DNA from 3 places in the Senegalia massiliensis genome. Region 2 is predicted to be linked to each of the others. Evidence: predicted binding sites of a transcription regulator. Region 2 holds the regulator's gene; each other region holds the start of a gene.

What was found. The regulator LexA, encoded in region 2, represses DNA repair genes until DNA is damaged. The targets are predictions, from matches to a motif close to CNAACANNTGTTNG.
Region 1: the regulator LexA is predicted to act here: its motif matches at 1,486-1,499, upstream of D3Z33_RS12185 (DNA polymerase thumb domain-containing protein).
Region 3: the regulator LexA is predicted to act here: its motif matches at 3,126-3,139, upstream of uvrB (excinuclease ABC subunit UvrB).

What each region holds. Positions count from the first base shown of each region.
Region 1 covers NZ_QXXA01000013.1:46,402-51,900, forward strand. The annotation lists gene D3Z33_RS12180 (hypothetical protein) at 1-182, opposite strand, end outside; gene D3Z33_RS12185 (DNA polymerase thumb domain-containing protein) at 192-1,439, opposite strand; gene D3Z33_RS12190 (hypothetical protein) at 1,566-3,155, opposite strand; gene D3Z33_RS12195 (prepilin peptidase) at 3,403-4,002, opposite strand; gene D3Z33_RS16975 (hypothetical protein) at 4,036-4,158, opposite strand; gene D3Z33_RS12200 (metal-dependent hydrolase) at 4,224-4,862, opposite strand; gene D3Z33_RS12205 (hypothetical protein) at 5,044-5,499, opposite strand, start outside.
Region 2 covers NZ_QXXA01000016.1:82,271-87,769, forward strand. The annotation lists gene D3Z33_RS13955 (pyridoxal phosphate-dependent aminotransferase) at 1-77, shown strand, start outside; gene D3Z33_RS13960 (tyrosine recombinase XerC) at 649-1,608, shown strand; gene D3Z33_RS13965 (LysM peptidoglycan-binding domain-containing protein) at 1,605-1,904, opposite strand; gene lexA (transcriptional repressor LexA) at 2,055-2,675, shown strand; gene D3Z33_RS13975 (aminotransferase class I/II-fold pyridoxal phosphate-dependent enzyme) at 2,696-3,982, opposite strand; gene hfq (RNA chaperone Hfq) at 4,056-4,283, opposite strand; gene miaA (tRNA (adenosine(37)-N6)-dimethylallyltransferase MiaA) at 4,283-5,227, opposite strand; gene mutL (DNA mismatch repair endonuclease MutL) at 5,243-5,499, opposite strand, start outside.
Region 3 covers NZ_QXXA01000015.1:82,413-87,911, forward strand. The annotation lists gene ftsX (permease-like cell division protein FtsX) at 1-529, shown strand, start outside; gene D3Z33_RS13465 (murein hydrolase activator EnvC family protein) at 552-1,685, shown strand; gene D3Z33_RS13470 (S41 family peptidase) at 1,825-3,024, shown strand; gene uvrB (excinuclease ABC subunit UvrB) at 3,162-5,135, shown strand; gene uvrA (excinuclease ABC subunit UvrA) at 5,170-5,499, shown strand, end outside.

The DNA of each region.
Region 1 (5,499 bases), on a different contig from region 2:
TGACAAGTGAATATTATCATTTTATTTCCTGCTAATTTTTCTAGCTTTCTATTTATTATTTTATCTACCTTTATGACTATATGATTTTGTTCTTCACCTTCTATTCTAAGTCTTAAAGGTTGTGGTATGCCTTTAGAGGTAAAGTAACATATGACTTCTATATTCTTATTAATAACCTTCATAATACTAACCTACAATATACTACTCATAACAGGATAATCCCCATCGTGAGTACCACCTGTTAGTGGTTTTATATCACTACCTATAAAACAACCTCTAACAATAGCATTACTATCATATTTAGTACGAATACTATCTATAACTTTATCTAGTTTTTTCATTTTTTCATTGTTTCTATGTATCATATTTAATTGGATTATATCATTATCACTAAACTCTGAAACTCTTACCCCAATATGCCTTATGTTTTCGCCTTTCCACATTTCATTAAAAAGTTTCTTTGCATATTCATAGATTATATTTGTAGAATCAGTTGGAGTAAATATTTTTTGTTGATGAGAATATTTCACAAATTCACTTGTTTTTATACTAACACTTATAAGACTTGTTATGTATTTAGCATCTCTAAGTCTCATTCCTACAGTTTCACAAAGACTTAACAATACCATAAGAGCCTCATTTTTATTATCTATATCAAATGAAGTAGTAGTAGAGTTACCTATACCCTTTATATCTAATCTATTACTTTTTCTGACTTCTGAATCTTCAATGCCATTTGCATATCTATAGATCATCTCTCCATGACTTTTAAGTTTATACCTTAATACTTCTAAATCAAAATTTGCTAAATCACCTATAGTTTCTATCCCTAGATTATGTAGTTTATTTAATGTCCTTCTTCCAACCATAAACAATTCACCTACATCTAAATGCCACATTTTAGTTTTTATATCTTTTTTAAATATAGTAGTTACACCATCAGGTTTTTTCATGTCACTTGCCATCTTTGCTAGAAGCTTATTCTCTGATATCCCAACACTTACAGTAAAACCTAACTCTTTCTTTATCCTTTCTTTTATAATATAAGCTAGTTTAATAGGATTACCCCAAATATTTTCTGTTCCTGTAACGTCTAAAAAGGACTCATCAACACTATATCTTTGTACTTTCGGTGTGTATTCTCTAAATATAGTATTCATAGCATCACTACACTTAACATATAAACTATAATTTGGTGGTACTACTACTAAGTCTTTACATTTTTCAAATGCAGAATAAAGAGTTTCCCCTGTTTTAACACCACGTTCTTTAGCAGGAATAGATTTTGCTAATATAATGCCACTTCTATTTTTGGGATCACCACCAACTACTGATGGAATATTTCTTAAGTCAATGGTAGCTCCATGTTGTATTCTCCATACTGATTCCCATGACAAATATGCAGAATTTACATCTATATGAAAAATAATTCTCTTCATTACTATTCCTCCAATAAATATAATATATTATTTCAATACATTATATCGAACAAACGTTCTTTTGTAAAGAGATATTTTAGTTTTATCACTTATATATACAAAAAAATAAATCTTTTAAATAAAGATTTATTTTAAATAATTTATAATTTTATTTTTAAATGTTTTTAATCTAGGATTTATAATCTTATCTATAATCCCTTTTAATTTGTATAAACTTCTATTAGACTTTGTTTTTTTATCTTTTTGTTTGTTCTTTTGATTTATAAATATAATTACTATAATTAGAAAAGTACTTAACCAAATTAATATAGTTGTCCTTAAAGGATGTTCATTGAAATATTTAAACTTACCATTAAAGGTTACGTGCCTTAATACATTATATACTATGCTTTGTATTCCAGAAAAACTTAGTAAAACAGATAATATAGTTGAAAATAATAAAATTGTATTTTTGTAAGAACGTTCTTTTACTTCTTCTTCATTTTTCATATCTAATGCTAAATTAGAGCTGATAACTTTACATTTATCAACTAACCTTTTAGCCCCACAAAGAGAATAACTTCTTGTATAAAGATCTTTGGGACTCCCATCGTACCTAAATAATATTTCTTCATCAAATTGTAGAAGAATAAAATCTAATTCCTTCATAAATCTTGATAATTTTTCATGAGATAAATCTTTCATTTTACTCATATCATTTAATAATTTTTTAGCATAAAATTTTCTGATTAAATTTATTTCATAAAATAATAATATTTCATGATATGATTCATAAATATAGTCTTTTTTATCTGCAAAGATTTCATCTTTATCTATTTCTTTTAGTTCTTTACCTATTTCTTTATAATTATCAATTATCCTTTTATGTAAAATATAATCATTAAATAAGTGAACGGAAAGACTATTATTAACAATGAATAACTGACTTTTATTATTAAATGCTGCTTTTTCAAATAACTTATTTTTTATTTGTTTTTTTACTTTAAAATCTAAAATATCTTTATCTGAGTTTGTAAGATACTGATAAACTTTTTCAATATTTTGTTCCAAAAATTTATCAATACCATTGCCTTGAGTATCTCCATTTAAAATCCCTATGATATTTGATGTTTGAGTAAAATCTTCTTCATCTTGAATTTTGACTTGAGACACCTGTTCAATTAAATCTTTATAATATTTTTTCACTTCTTTGATACCAAGGTCTTTATTCTTTGATGATTTTAAAATTTCATATTTAAAATAATCTTCGAGTTTATATTTTGAAAGCTTTTTATAGAATTTTAATTCATAAAAATCAACATGTGTATCATTATCATCTATTTTAGTTAGTTTTTTTTCATTGTGGCCTATCATTACTTCAAGTGTCAATATTCCTACGTCATATATGGTTAGTATAACTATAGGCTCAATTATTTCAGACTTTATTTTCCCTAAAAAAGGAATTAGAAAAAATCTTTGTCTCTTGCTACTTAAAAAGTTATCTCTTATTTCTCTTCTCTCTTGATTCTCTATGTATTGGCTTATATATTCTGCTCTATCAAATAACAAATTTTCTGTAACGTAAACTTCTTTTATTATTTGTTTTATGTTAGAATCTGAAATTTGAACTTCTCTATATAAAGAATAATAGTCATCTAATTCAAAATTTTTTTCTATACTCTCAATTCTTTTTTCTTCTCTTTCACTAAAATTGCTAATAGTAAGATATAAATTCAAATCTGATTCTCTAGGAATTTTCTTTGTATATATATAATTTTTGTATGATAAATATTTAGAATATGCATTGTTTATAGAACCTTTATCATTTTTAGTATCAATAAAATGAGTGTAGATACGAGAGTTTTTTATACTATCTTTTAATTTATCATACTTTCTAGAATCAAAAGTAAATACAGAGTAGTATGTTGTTATTCTATGTATTATTCTAACCCCTCCTAATTAGTTAAATATATTTAGCTCTTTACTACATATAATAAATGATTAATGATATTGTCGCAAGACTAATATATGGTGCTAATGCTATACTTGACTTTAATCCTTTTATTCTTAGTATAATAAGCACTATACCAATTACAGATGCAAATATAAAGCTTAACATTATAATGTATAATATAGGATATATTCCAAATATTAAACCTAATGGTGCTATAAGTTTTATATCGCCACCACCTATGCCCCCATTAGATATAATAGCCAAAATAAAAAATAATCCTCCTGCAGTAAAAAAAGCTAGTATTCCATTATAGAAATCTTTAGTTATAATAATATTAAACAATCCTATTATAGCAACTGATATATTTAACCTATTTAATATAATTTCATATTGAAAATCTAATAAAGTAATTACTATCAGAACTTCTATTAACAAACTATACAATAAAAAATTATATCCAAAGCTATACTTGTAAAATAAATAGCAGTTTATTAAACCCACTATAATAGCAAATATAATTTTTAATACTTGATTAAATTTATAACCTATATTAGAAATATATTTTTGCATTAGTAATTGAACTATTCCACTTATCAAAAATATAATTGTGTATTCTTTTATATTATCCATAAGTTCACTCCTTTCTACTTATATCTCTTTAACTTACTCAACTTCCTTTATCAAAATACTATCTTTACCATACTTTTTAACCAATTTTTCATATTCCTTCTTTGCTTTTTCTTCATCAGATTTAGGAAACCAGTTAATTTTCATTTCACCAAACATATCTTTTCTCCATATCTCATAGATCACTATATATCACCTTCTTTTTTTATTTTTATTTGTGACAATCATTTTATAAAGTTGATAACACTTTCTATTAGATGTGGATTAGTAAATGCTATTGCCACGCCAATAAAACTTACTACTACAAATTTTTCAGCTATATTATTCCTGCTGCTAAAATATATTGGCATTCTAATACACCTTTTTAGAGGGAATAATGGTAAGCCATACGTGGTAAAACTATCCATTAGATAATGTCCTATGTATATTCCTACTATAAAAGCTATTCTATAGTTATATGAAACATCTAACATATATAGAGGGAGTATAAGTATAAGCCCACCTATTATTGGATTATGAAATATAGTCCTATGGTATTCTCTTTTTTGAAATCCACCAAATAAGCTAAATTGATATACTACCTTACTAGATATGGCAGATAATGTTATTATTGCTCCTAAGTACTTACAAAGGGTATTAGGCACTAATAACATTATCAAACCTATTAATATTTTTAAATAATTCCTATACTTTACACCTACAGGAAATAGCAGTTTGTTTATTGTTGAATGTTCTTCATCTATATCCACTATTATACTTCCAATTGTAGTAATTCCTATAGTTGTGATTAAATCACTACCTATTATTCCAGACAAAACATATCCTGTAGTAGCACCTATAATTGCATGACTAGTTCCTTTCATTTTTATCTCCACCTTATCTAAACTATTTTTCATACTCTCAAATAATATATTCAATGTTTAAATTAACCTTAAATATATTATAACACAACGTTTATATTGTGTAAAACAAGATATGGTAATATCAATAATTTGAAATAAAATAGTTAGTAAAAAAACTACTCTAAAATTAATTAGAGTAGTTTTAATTTGTTCTATTTATCTTTGTATCTTTTATTGCATTACCTTTAATCTTTAAGATTTCACCATCCCATAATTCATGAGAATTGTAGTTATATATTATACTATCTTTATAAGCAGTTATATCAGTTGATATCATAGAGCCTTCAGAAGTGTTTACATCAGAATAGTATTCTCCTTCCCATGTGGTCCATACTCCATCATCTTCTACAATTTTCATTTTAATATTTCCATCTGGAATAGAATTAATATCCATTTCTGCTATAACTTCTTGCGGATCTCCTATTGCATCTATTCTAAATGTTACATAATAACCTGCTTTATAATAAACAAATAAATCGTCTTTAGGTATAGGATAAATATATCCATAATCTTGATGATTAACCATATCAGTAATTCTATAGTTTTTTAGATATATCTCATAATTATTATACTCTCCATAAACATTATATCTACTTAT
Region 2 (5,499 bases):
ATATAAGACTATCTTATGCAACTTCTCTTGATAATATAAAAGAAGGTCTAAATAGAATAGAAGAATATATAAAATAATATTAGTAAAAAAATAATATAAAAATAAAAACAAGTTTACATAATTAAATTATGTAAACTTGTTTTTATTTTGTTATAATTTAAAATATCGGAATGAGGTTATAAAGGTATCAACGGAGAAATAATAAAGTTTTATGCAAGATATAGAATAATTTATAATGGTTTAATTAATATATAAAAGCACCATCTAGTTTAAAATAAAAATATATTAATAATTAGAATTGGATGATTTATAAAAAAGTATTAAAATAAATATGTTAAAAGCATTATAAGAACATATAAGCTAATTTAAATGTCTAACTATGTAATTGTATGTAGAACTTATTTATATTCTTTAAAAGAGAATATAAAAGCTCGAATTATGGAGGTATATAATTTTATGTTGAATTATATACATTAAGAGCAGAATATCGACATGAAATTATTATAATGAAAATTCATACTAAAAAATAAAAAAATAGACCATAAATACTATATTAATCTATATTCTAATGTCACAAAATTATCATTTTGTGACATTAGGTTGAAAAAATGAACTGAAAAATGTATAATTGATTGAGGAGGTTTAAAAATGGATGACATACCAATTATATTAGAAGATTTCTTAAACTATTTAGATACAATCAAAGGAAAATCACAAAATACAATTAAAGAATATTATTATGACTTAAGGACATTTTTAAGATTTATAAAAAAAAGATATAGATTAGTTAACAAAGATGTTCCGTTTAACGATATAGAAATTGAAGATTTAGATATAGATATAATAAAAAAAATAAATTTACAAGATTTATTTGCCTTTCTTTCTTTTATAAATAAAAATAGAGATAATTCAACAAATACACGAGCTAGAAAAGTTGCTAGCATAAGATCTTTTTTTAAATATTTACATAATATAGTAGAGTTAATAGATACAAACCCTACCCTTAACTTAGAAACACCAAAATTAACAAAAAGACACCCATCATACCTTACTCTAGATGAATCCCTTACACTAATAAATAGTATTCAAGGCGAATTCAAAGTTAGAGATTATGCAATAATAATGATATTCTTAAATTGTGGTCTTAGACTATCTGAATTAGTTAGTATTGATATTGATAGAATAAAAGATGATACTCTTACGGTTATAGGAAAAGGCGATAAAGAAAGAACCATATATTTAAATGAAAGTACTTTAGAAGCAATAAAAAAGTATTTAGAAATAAGACCTACAAAAAACATTAAAGATAAAAAAGCTTTATTTTTAAGTAAAAGAAAAAACAGGTTAAGTGTTAGAGCTGTACAACACTTAGTAAAAAAACATTTAAACAACGCAGGTTTAGATCCTGATAAACTTTCAACTCATAAACTAAGACATACTGCAGCTACTCTTATGTATAAACATGGAAATGTGGATATAAGAGCTTTACAACAAATACTTGGTCACTCTAGTGTTTCAACTACACAAATATATACTCACTTAGACGATGAAAAACTAAGACAAGCTGTAAAAAGTAATCCTTTATCTAAAAATACCAAGAAAAATTAATTTCTTGGTATTTTTAGAATATCTCCAGCTTCTATCCATTCATTACTTATATTATTTATTTTTTTTATTTTATAAACCACTTCCCTTACATCATCACCTTCAGGGTTATTCGATTTAGCTATACACCATATAGTGTCCCCTTCTTTTACATGTATTTGTTTGTATTCAGAATCTGTATTACTAGCAACTACTACACTTAATAAGTTATTTAATAATAAAGCAAATAATAAAATTAATACTAATAAAAATGTTACAAATCTAAACTTATTTACTATTACCAATCTTTTATTATACATTTTTTCAACCTCCTCAAACTCGAACGTTAGTTCCTTAATTTAAGTATAGCAGAACGCACGTTCCTTGTCAACGAAAAATCGAACGAATGTTTGATAAATTTATTTTTATATGATATAATAAATTAAAATTGTCATTGTGAGGTGCGAGATATGTATGAAGAGTTAACATCAAAGCAAAGTAATATACTTAAATTTATAAAAAAAGAAATTTTACAAAAGGGTTATCCCCCTTCAGTTAGGGAAATATGTAAAGCGGTAGGATTAAAATCAACATCAACTGTACATGGACATTTATCTAGATTAGAAAAAAAGGGATATATAAGAAGAGATGCTACAAAACCTAGAGCAATTGAAATTTTAGACAGCAATAATGAAAATATTTTTAGTAGAAAAGAAATTGCAGAGGTTCCCATTATAGGAAAAGTTACTGCTGGTTTACCAATATTAGCAACAGAAAACATTGAAGATACCTTTCCTTTACCTGTTGATATTGTAAACAATGATACTGTTTTTATGCTTTCTGTAAGTGGTGAAAGTATGAAAGATGCAGGTATTTTAGACGGCGATTATGTTTTAGTTAAACAACAGAACACTGCTGAAAATGGAGAGATGATAGTTGCATTAATAGACGATGAAGCTACTGTCAAAAGATATTTTGTAGAAAAAGATCATATAAGACTTCAACCAGAAAATGCCTCTATGGAACCAATTATAGTAACTGATATTAAAATTTTAGGAAAAATAAAAGGTGTATTTAGAACAATAGATTAAAGGCCCTAAGGCCTTTTTTACTATAAAAATTTTTTATTATGAAATTTAGATAAAATTTCAATCAATGCATATTTGCTATGATAATAATTTAAACCCCCTTGGAAATAAACTATGTAAGGTTCCCTTATAGGAGCATCTGCACTTAATTCTATTGAAGAACCTTCTATAAAAGCTCCAGATGCCATAATTACTGGATCATCATAACCAGGCATATCCCATGGCTCTGGACTTACATAAGAGTCAACAGGCGAAGAAGATTGAATAGATTTGCAAAATTCAATAACTTTTTCTTTACTTTTCATTTTTATAGCTTGTATTATATCTCCCCTATTATCTTCTACTTTAGGTGTTATTTCATACCCTAAATCTTTAAAAACTTGTGCAAAAAGCAATGCGCTTTTTAAAGATTCTTTTACAATCATAGGTGCTAAAAATAACCCTTGTAAAGTACTTCTTGTAGTCCCAAAAGTAAGACCACAATCCTTACCAATTCCAGGAGCTGTAAGTCTATTGGAAATTCTTTGAACTAGATTTTTTTTACCTACTATATAACCACCAGTCAATGCCAATCCACCACCAGGATTTTTAATTAAAGATCCTGCCATTATATCTGCCCCAACATCTGTTGGTTCATATACATCCACAAATTCACCATAACAGTTATCTATCATGCAAATAATATCTTCTCTAACTAGTTTTATTTTTTTTATTACTTCCCTTATTTCTTCTATAGATAATGCCCTTCTAAAGCTATATCCAGTAGATCTTTGAATTAATATAACTTTAGTATTAGATGTTATACTATTAATTAAAGATGATGTATCTATTGTATTGTCTGGCTTTAATTTAACTTCTTTATACTTAATCCCTCCTTCTAACAATGTTCCAGGTTCACTTCCCTTCACTCCAATGACCTTTAATAAAGTGTCATAAGGGCTACCTGCCGCCGAAATTAATTCATCTCCTGATGATAATAATGCTGATAATGTTAAATATAGAGCATGAGTCCCTGAAACTATAGTAGGTCTAACTAAAGCATCTTCTGTAGAGAATACTCTCTTATAAATAGATTCTACCTTATCTCTCCCCATATCACCATAACCATAACCAGTAGTCCAATTAAAATTTGTTGAATCTAATCTTTCTTCTCTCATTGCATCTAATACCTTAATTTGATTATATTCACTATTATTCTCAATCTCTTGAAATCTATCTTTTAGTTTCTCTTCTGCTTCCGTAATTTTTTTAATCAATTTATCATCAATGCCTTTTTGTTTACATAATAATTTTATTGTCAAGTTATTCAATTATTTTTCCTTCTTTCGTTTTTTAAGGACAAAAAGTATTCTCTATTTACAAGAAAACTTTTTGTCCTTAAAATTATTTTTCTGTTAAATCTATATTTTTGGCAGGAATCATAGTAGATATTGCATGCTTGTAAATCATATTTTGATTCCCTTCATTTTCTAATGAAATAGTATAATTATCAAAACCTCTTACTAATCCTTTCAACTGAAAGCCATTCATTAAATATATAGTAACAGGAATTTCTGCTCTTCTCAACTTATTTAAAAATATATCCTGTAAATTAATATTGCTTTTCATTATTATTCACCCCCTAATTTATCATTTATTATAGAAGTCATTTTTTCGACTAAATCTTCTTCCTTTTCAAAATCCCCCTTATTAAACCATATAATTCTATCATCCCTTCTAAACCAAGTAAGTTGTCTTTTTGCAAATCTTCTGGTATCTCTTTTTAATAGCTCTATAGCTTTTTCTAAGCTATAACTTCCTTCGAGATAACCTATAATTTCTTTATACCCTAATCCCTGCATAGATACTAAAGATTTTTCATATCCTTTATCTAATAAATCTTTGACTTCATCTACAAGTCCTTCTTTTATCATCATATCAACTCTTAAATTTATTCTTTTATAAAGTTTTTCTCTATCCATATATAATCCTAAAATTATTAAATTGAAATCAGGATTAGGTTTTCTAAAGTTATTATACCCTTCACTCATAGGTTTACCTGTTTCATAATAAATTTCAAGAGCTCTAACAATTCTTTTAGCATCATTTTCGTGAATCCTATTATATGATTTTTCATCTACTTCTTTAAGTAGATTATGAATATATTTATTTCCATATTTATCAGCTAAAGCATAATATTTATCTCTTAGCTCTTGATTTGAAATGGCATTTGTAAAATCTAAATCATATACTAATGAATTTATATACAAACCAGTACCTCCAACCACAAGAGGTAGCTTATTTTTACTATAAATATCATCAATATAAGAATAAGCATTATCCTTAAAATCAGATACACTATATTCTTCATCAGGATATACCTCATCTATCATGTAATGATTAATTAAATCCATTTCACATTTATTAATTTTAGCAGTACCAATATTCATATATTTATATATTTGCATAGAATCTGCTGATATTATTTCTGCATTTATTTTTTTAGCTAATTTAATAGATACTGAAGTTTTTCCAGAAGCTGTAGGGCCAATTAAAAGTATTAAATCTCTCTTCATTAAATCCTCCTTAAATCACTGTATTCTTTTAAACATTTTTTCAATTTCATATTTAGTTATTTTAATAGTAATAGGTCTTCCATGAGGACAAGTAAAAGGGTTTTCACATTTTTTCAAATCATTCATTAAACTTTTTATCTCAATATGCCCCATAGAATCTCCTGCTTTTATAGCATTTGTACAAGACATTTTGATTATCTTTTCTGCTCTCAAATCATATTTATTGCTTATATTTTCATTTAAATTATCTAATATATCCATAAATAAATTAT
Region 3 (5,499 bases), on a different contig from region 2:
TGATTCATTTATACTTAGAATAAATGATCTTGATAATTCAGATAAAATAGTTAATAGTATAAAAGATATGGAAGGTATAGAAGATATTAAATATTATAGAGATATAATAGAAAGAACAGTTACTATAGCAAATATAGTAAGAACAGGTGGAATAATAATAATAGCTATTCTTATTTTAATTTCCATATTTATAATTTCTAATACAATTAAAATAACAGTAGCAGCTAGAAAAAAAGAAATTAATATAATGAAGTACGTAGGAGCTACAAATGGATTTATTAGAGGTCCATTTATAGTGGAAGGGGTACTACTAGGTATTTTAGGTTCTATCGTTTCAATAGCTTTAATAGGCTATGGATATAAATATTTATTTGATATAGCTAGTCAAAGACTATATGTATTTGCAACTGTATACATGATTCCATATTATCAAATATTAAATGACATTGTAATAATGTTTGTGGCTATCGGAGTTGGAATTGGTGTAATAGGAAGTGTTATATCACTTAGAAGATTTTTGAATGTTTAAGCGATTAAGGGAGGAAACTATGTTGAAAAAAGGGAAGGCGTTATCTTTTTTACTTGCAACTGCAATCTTTTTAAACGTAGGAATTGTTTATGCGGGAGATGTAGATGAATTAAAGCAAAAACAAAAAGGTATTGAAACTAGACTAAAAGATGCACAAAAAGATCTAAAGAAAAAAGAAAGTGAAATGTCTGAAGTAGAAAAAGAAATAAAAAAATTAGATGAAGAAATAAATGATGCTGCACAAGAAATAAAAAAAGTAGAAGGCAAGATATCTAATGTAGAAAATGATATAAATACTACTGAAAAAGAATTAGAAGAAGCCCAAAGTAATGTAGATGAAAAAAGTGAAACATTAGGTGCAAGATTGAGAGTTATGTATAAAAATGGTAATGTCAGTTATTTAGAAGTGCTTTTAGGTGCTGAAGACTTTGGGGATTTCATTAGTCGATTAGATTTAGTACAAAAAATAGCAGATCAAGATGTTGATTTATTAAAGTATATGCAAGAACAAAGAGATATAATTGAAGATAAGAAAAAAGAATTAGAAACAAAGAAGAAGTTATTAGATCATCAAAAAAGTCAAGTGAGAAAACAACGAGAAAAACTTTCTTTAGCAAATAGATCTAAAAAAGATGAAATGAAAAAGCTAGAAAAAGATTATAAAAAACTAGAAAAATTAGAAGATGATTTAAATAAGGAAGCAAATGAAACTACAAATGATATACAAAACTTACAAAATCCTAATGCAGAGTATGTAGGTGGAGAATATACATGGCCAGTACCTGGTAAATATAAAATAAGCTCACCCTTTGGATATAGAACACATCCTATATATGGAACTAAGAAACTACATACTGGTATAGATATTGGTTATGGTGGACAATATGGGACTACAGTAGTAGCAGCAAATAGTGGTAGAGTAATATATGCTGGATGGAAAAGTGGATATGGTAATACTGTTATGATTGACCATGGTGGTAGAATAGTTACACTATATGCACATAATCAATCACTATTAGTAAGTGTAGGACAACAAGTTAAAAAAGGGCAACCTATTGCTAAGGGAGGAAGTACAGGTAATTCTACAGGTCCTCACTGTCATTTTGAAGTAAGAAAAAATGGACAATATGTAAATCCTTTATCATATTTAAGATAATTTTAAAAGACAGAGTTTTAACTCTGTCTTTTAAAATGTTTTGATGAATAGTTAAATTGAAATGGTAAAAGCTAAATGGTATAATATTATAGTAATTTTAATAAACTTTATAGTATGATACTTAATTGGAGGTGAATAAATGATTTCAAAGAAAAAAGCTATTATAATTGGAGTAATTTTGATTTTATTAACTGCTACAGGCACTTTTATATTAGATAATATGGTTCAACTTACTATAGGAACAAAAATAATAATGCCTAAAAGTCAATTGAATAGCACAAGTAAGATAGCATATATAAAGAATTATATAAATGAAAATTATCTAAACGATGTAACTAATGAAGAACTTACAGATGGACAGCTAAAAGGATTATTTGAAGGCTTAGAAGATCCTTATTCTGTATATATGTCAAAAAAAGAATTTGCTGATTTTATGGATCAAACAGAAGGAAGCTATGGAGGAGTAGGAATAATAGTAACACCTGGAGAAGATGGATATATAACAGTTGTATCTCCTATAGAAGATACTCCTGGAGAAAAAGCTGGGATAAAGTCTGGAGATAAGATAATTAAAGTAAATGATAAGGAGTTTACTGCTGACACTATGGATAAGGCAGTTGATCTTATGAAAGGAGATCCTGGAACAGATGTTAAGCTTACAATTCTAAGGGATACTGAAGAAGGAAAAACAGAAGAAATTGAGGTTGAATTAACTAGAAAAGAAATAAGACTTAAAAGTGTTAAATCACAGATGTTAGAGGATAATATTGGTTATATAAGAATTATACAATTTGATGAATTGGTATATGAAGATTTTAAAAAGCATTTAGAACAACTACAAGATAATGGAATGAAATCCTTAGTAATAGATTTAAGAAATAACCCTGGTGGGTTACTTGCACAAACGGCAAATATTGCTGATTTGCTTATAGGTAAATCAAATATAGTTTATACAGAAACTAAAAATGGAGAAAGAGAATATTATAAATCAGACGAAGATAAACTAGGTATTCCTATTACAGTTCTTGTAAATGAAGGAAGTGCTTCAGCTTCTGAAATATTATCTGGAGCTATAAAAGATACAAATACTGGAACGCTTATAGGAACTAAAACATTTGGTAAAGGTATAGTACAAAGAATAGAGCAACTAAGTGATGGTTCTGGATTTAAACTTACAGTTTCTGAGTATTTCACACCAAATGGTACTAATATTCATGGAAAAGGAATTGAGCCTGATATTGAGATAAAGCTTCCTGATGGAGTTGAAGGTGGAGTTGAAAACTTAGATCAAGACATACAACTTAAAAAAGCAATAGAAATATTAAGAGAAAAGATGTAGACAATTGTCTATATCTTTTTTGTCGTTTGATTAGTCAAATAATAGGGAATAAATATTAGTAGATGTATTGACTTAATATAGAAATAGCAATATAATAATAACGAACAACCGTTCCTTAAAATTTTGAGGTGATAAAAATGAGTATATTTAAATTAAGTTCAGAATTTAAACCTACAGGAGACCAACCTGTAGCAATAGAAAAATTAGCAAATGGAATAAATAATAATAATAAGTTTCAAACATTATTAGGAGTAACTGGCTCAGGTAAAACTTTCACAATGGCTAATATAATTGAGAAAGTAGAAAAGCCTACGTTAGTTATAGCTCATAACAAGACACTTGCAGCACAGCTTGCAAGTGAGTTTAGAGAATTTTTTCCAGATAATGCAGTTGAATATTTTGTAAGTTATTATGATTATTACCAACCTGAGGCATATGTTCCAGGAAGTGATACTTATATACAAAAAGATGCTTCTATAAATGATGAGATAGATAAACTTAGACATTCAGCTACAGCATCTTTATTTGAAAGAAGAGATGTTATAATAGTAGCTTCTGTATCATGTATATATGGTCTTGGAGATCCTATTGATTATGAAAATTTAGTATTATCTTTAAGGCCAGGCATGACTAAGGATAGAGATGAAGTTATAAAAAAATTAGTTGATATACAATATGAAAGAAATGATATTAATTTTATAAGAGGAACATTTAGAGTTAGAGGTGATATAATAGAGATATTTCCTGCTTCATCTACAGAAAATGCCATAAGAGTAGAATTTTTTGGAGATGAAATAGATAGAATAACAGAAGTAAATTCTTTAACTGGTGAAATAATAGGAAGAAGAAACCACATCTCAATATTTCCAGCTTCTCACTTTGCTACATCACAAGATAAAATAGATAAAGCAATGATTAGTATAGAAAAGGAATTAGAAGCAAGGTTGAAAGAACTCAGAAGTGAAGATAAACTCCTAGAAGCACAAAGACTTGAACAAAGAACCATGTATGACATAGAAATGCTTAGAGAAATGGGCTATTGTAATGGAATAGAAAACTATTCTAGACACTTAAGTAATAGAAAAGCAGGGAGCAAACCATATACACTTATTGACTATTTTCCTGATGATTTTCTAATTGTAGTAGATGAATCACATGTAACTATACCTCAAGTAAGAGGAATGTATGCAGGAGATAGGTCTAGAAAACAAACACTAGTAGATTATGGCTTTAGATTACCTTCAGCACTTGATAATAGACCACTTAATTTTGAGGAATTTGAAGGACATATAAATCAAATGGTATTTGTAAGTGCTACACCTGGTCCTTATGAACAGGAACATTCAGAACAAATAGTAGAGCAAATCATAAGACCTACAGGTTTGTTAGACCCATCTATAGAAGTAAGGCCAACTGAAAATCAAATAGATAATTTGATAAAAGAAATAAATATAAGAGTAGAAAAAAATGAAAGAGTTCTTGTCACAACTCTTACTAAAAAAATGAGTGAAGATCTAACTTCGTATCTAGAAGAAATAGGAATAAAAGTAACATATCTTCATTCTGACATAAAAACAATAGAACGTATGCAAATAATTAGGGATTTAAGACTCGGAAAATTTGATGTGTTAGTAGGGATCAACTTATTAAGAGAGGGATTAGACTTGCCAGAAGTTTCTCTAGTTGCTATTTTAGATGCAGACAAAGAAGGATTTTTGAGGTCTGAAACTTCAATGATTCAAACAGTAGGAAGAGCAGCAAGAAATTCTGAAGGTAGTGTTATAATGTATGCTGATAAGATCACTAATTCTATGAATAGAACGATATCAGAAACAAATAGAAGAAGAAGTATTCAAAAAGAATACAATGAAGAGCATAATATAGTGCCTACTACAATAAAGAAATCTATTAGAGATGTAATAGAAGCAACAAAAGTAGCAGAGGATGAAGAAGGCTATAATGTAGAAAATCAAATGACTAAAGAAGAAATTGAAAATATGATTATAGCAATAGAAACGGAAATGATGCAAGCCGCAGAAAATTTACAATTTGAACGAGCAGCAGAATTAAGGGATAAAATAACAGAACTTAATAAAAAATTAGATAATTAGGTACTGGCCTTAAGTAGGAAAGAGGGATAATAGAATGCAAAAAGATAAATTAATAGTTAAAGGAGCTAAAGAGCATAATTTAAAAAATATTGATATTGAATTACCACGTGATAAATTTATAGTTTTAACTGGATTATCAGGCTCAGGAAAATCATCATTAGCTTTTGATACAATATATGCAGAAGGACAAAGAAGATATGTAGAAAGTTTATCTGCATATGCTAGACAATTTTTAGGACAAATGGAAAAGCCTAATGTTGAATATATTGAAGGATTGTCTCCGGCAATATCAATAGACCAGAAGACTACAAATAGAAATCCACGCTCAACTGTTGGGACAGTTACAGAGATATATGATTATTTT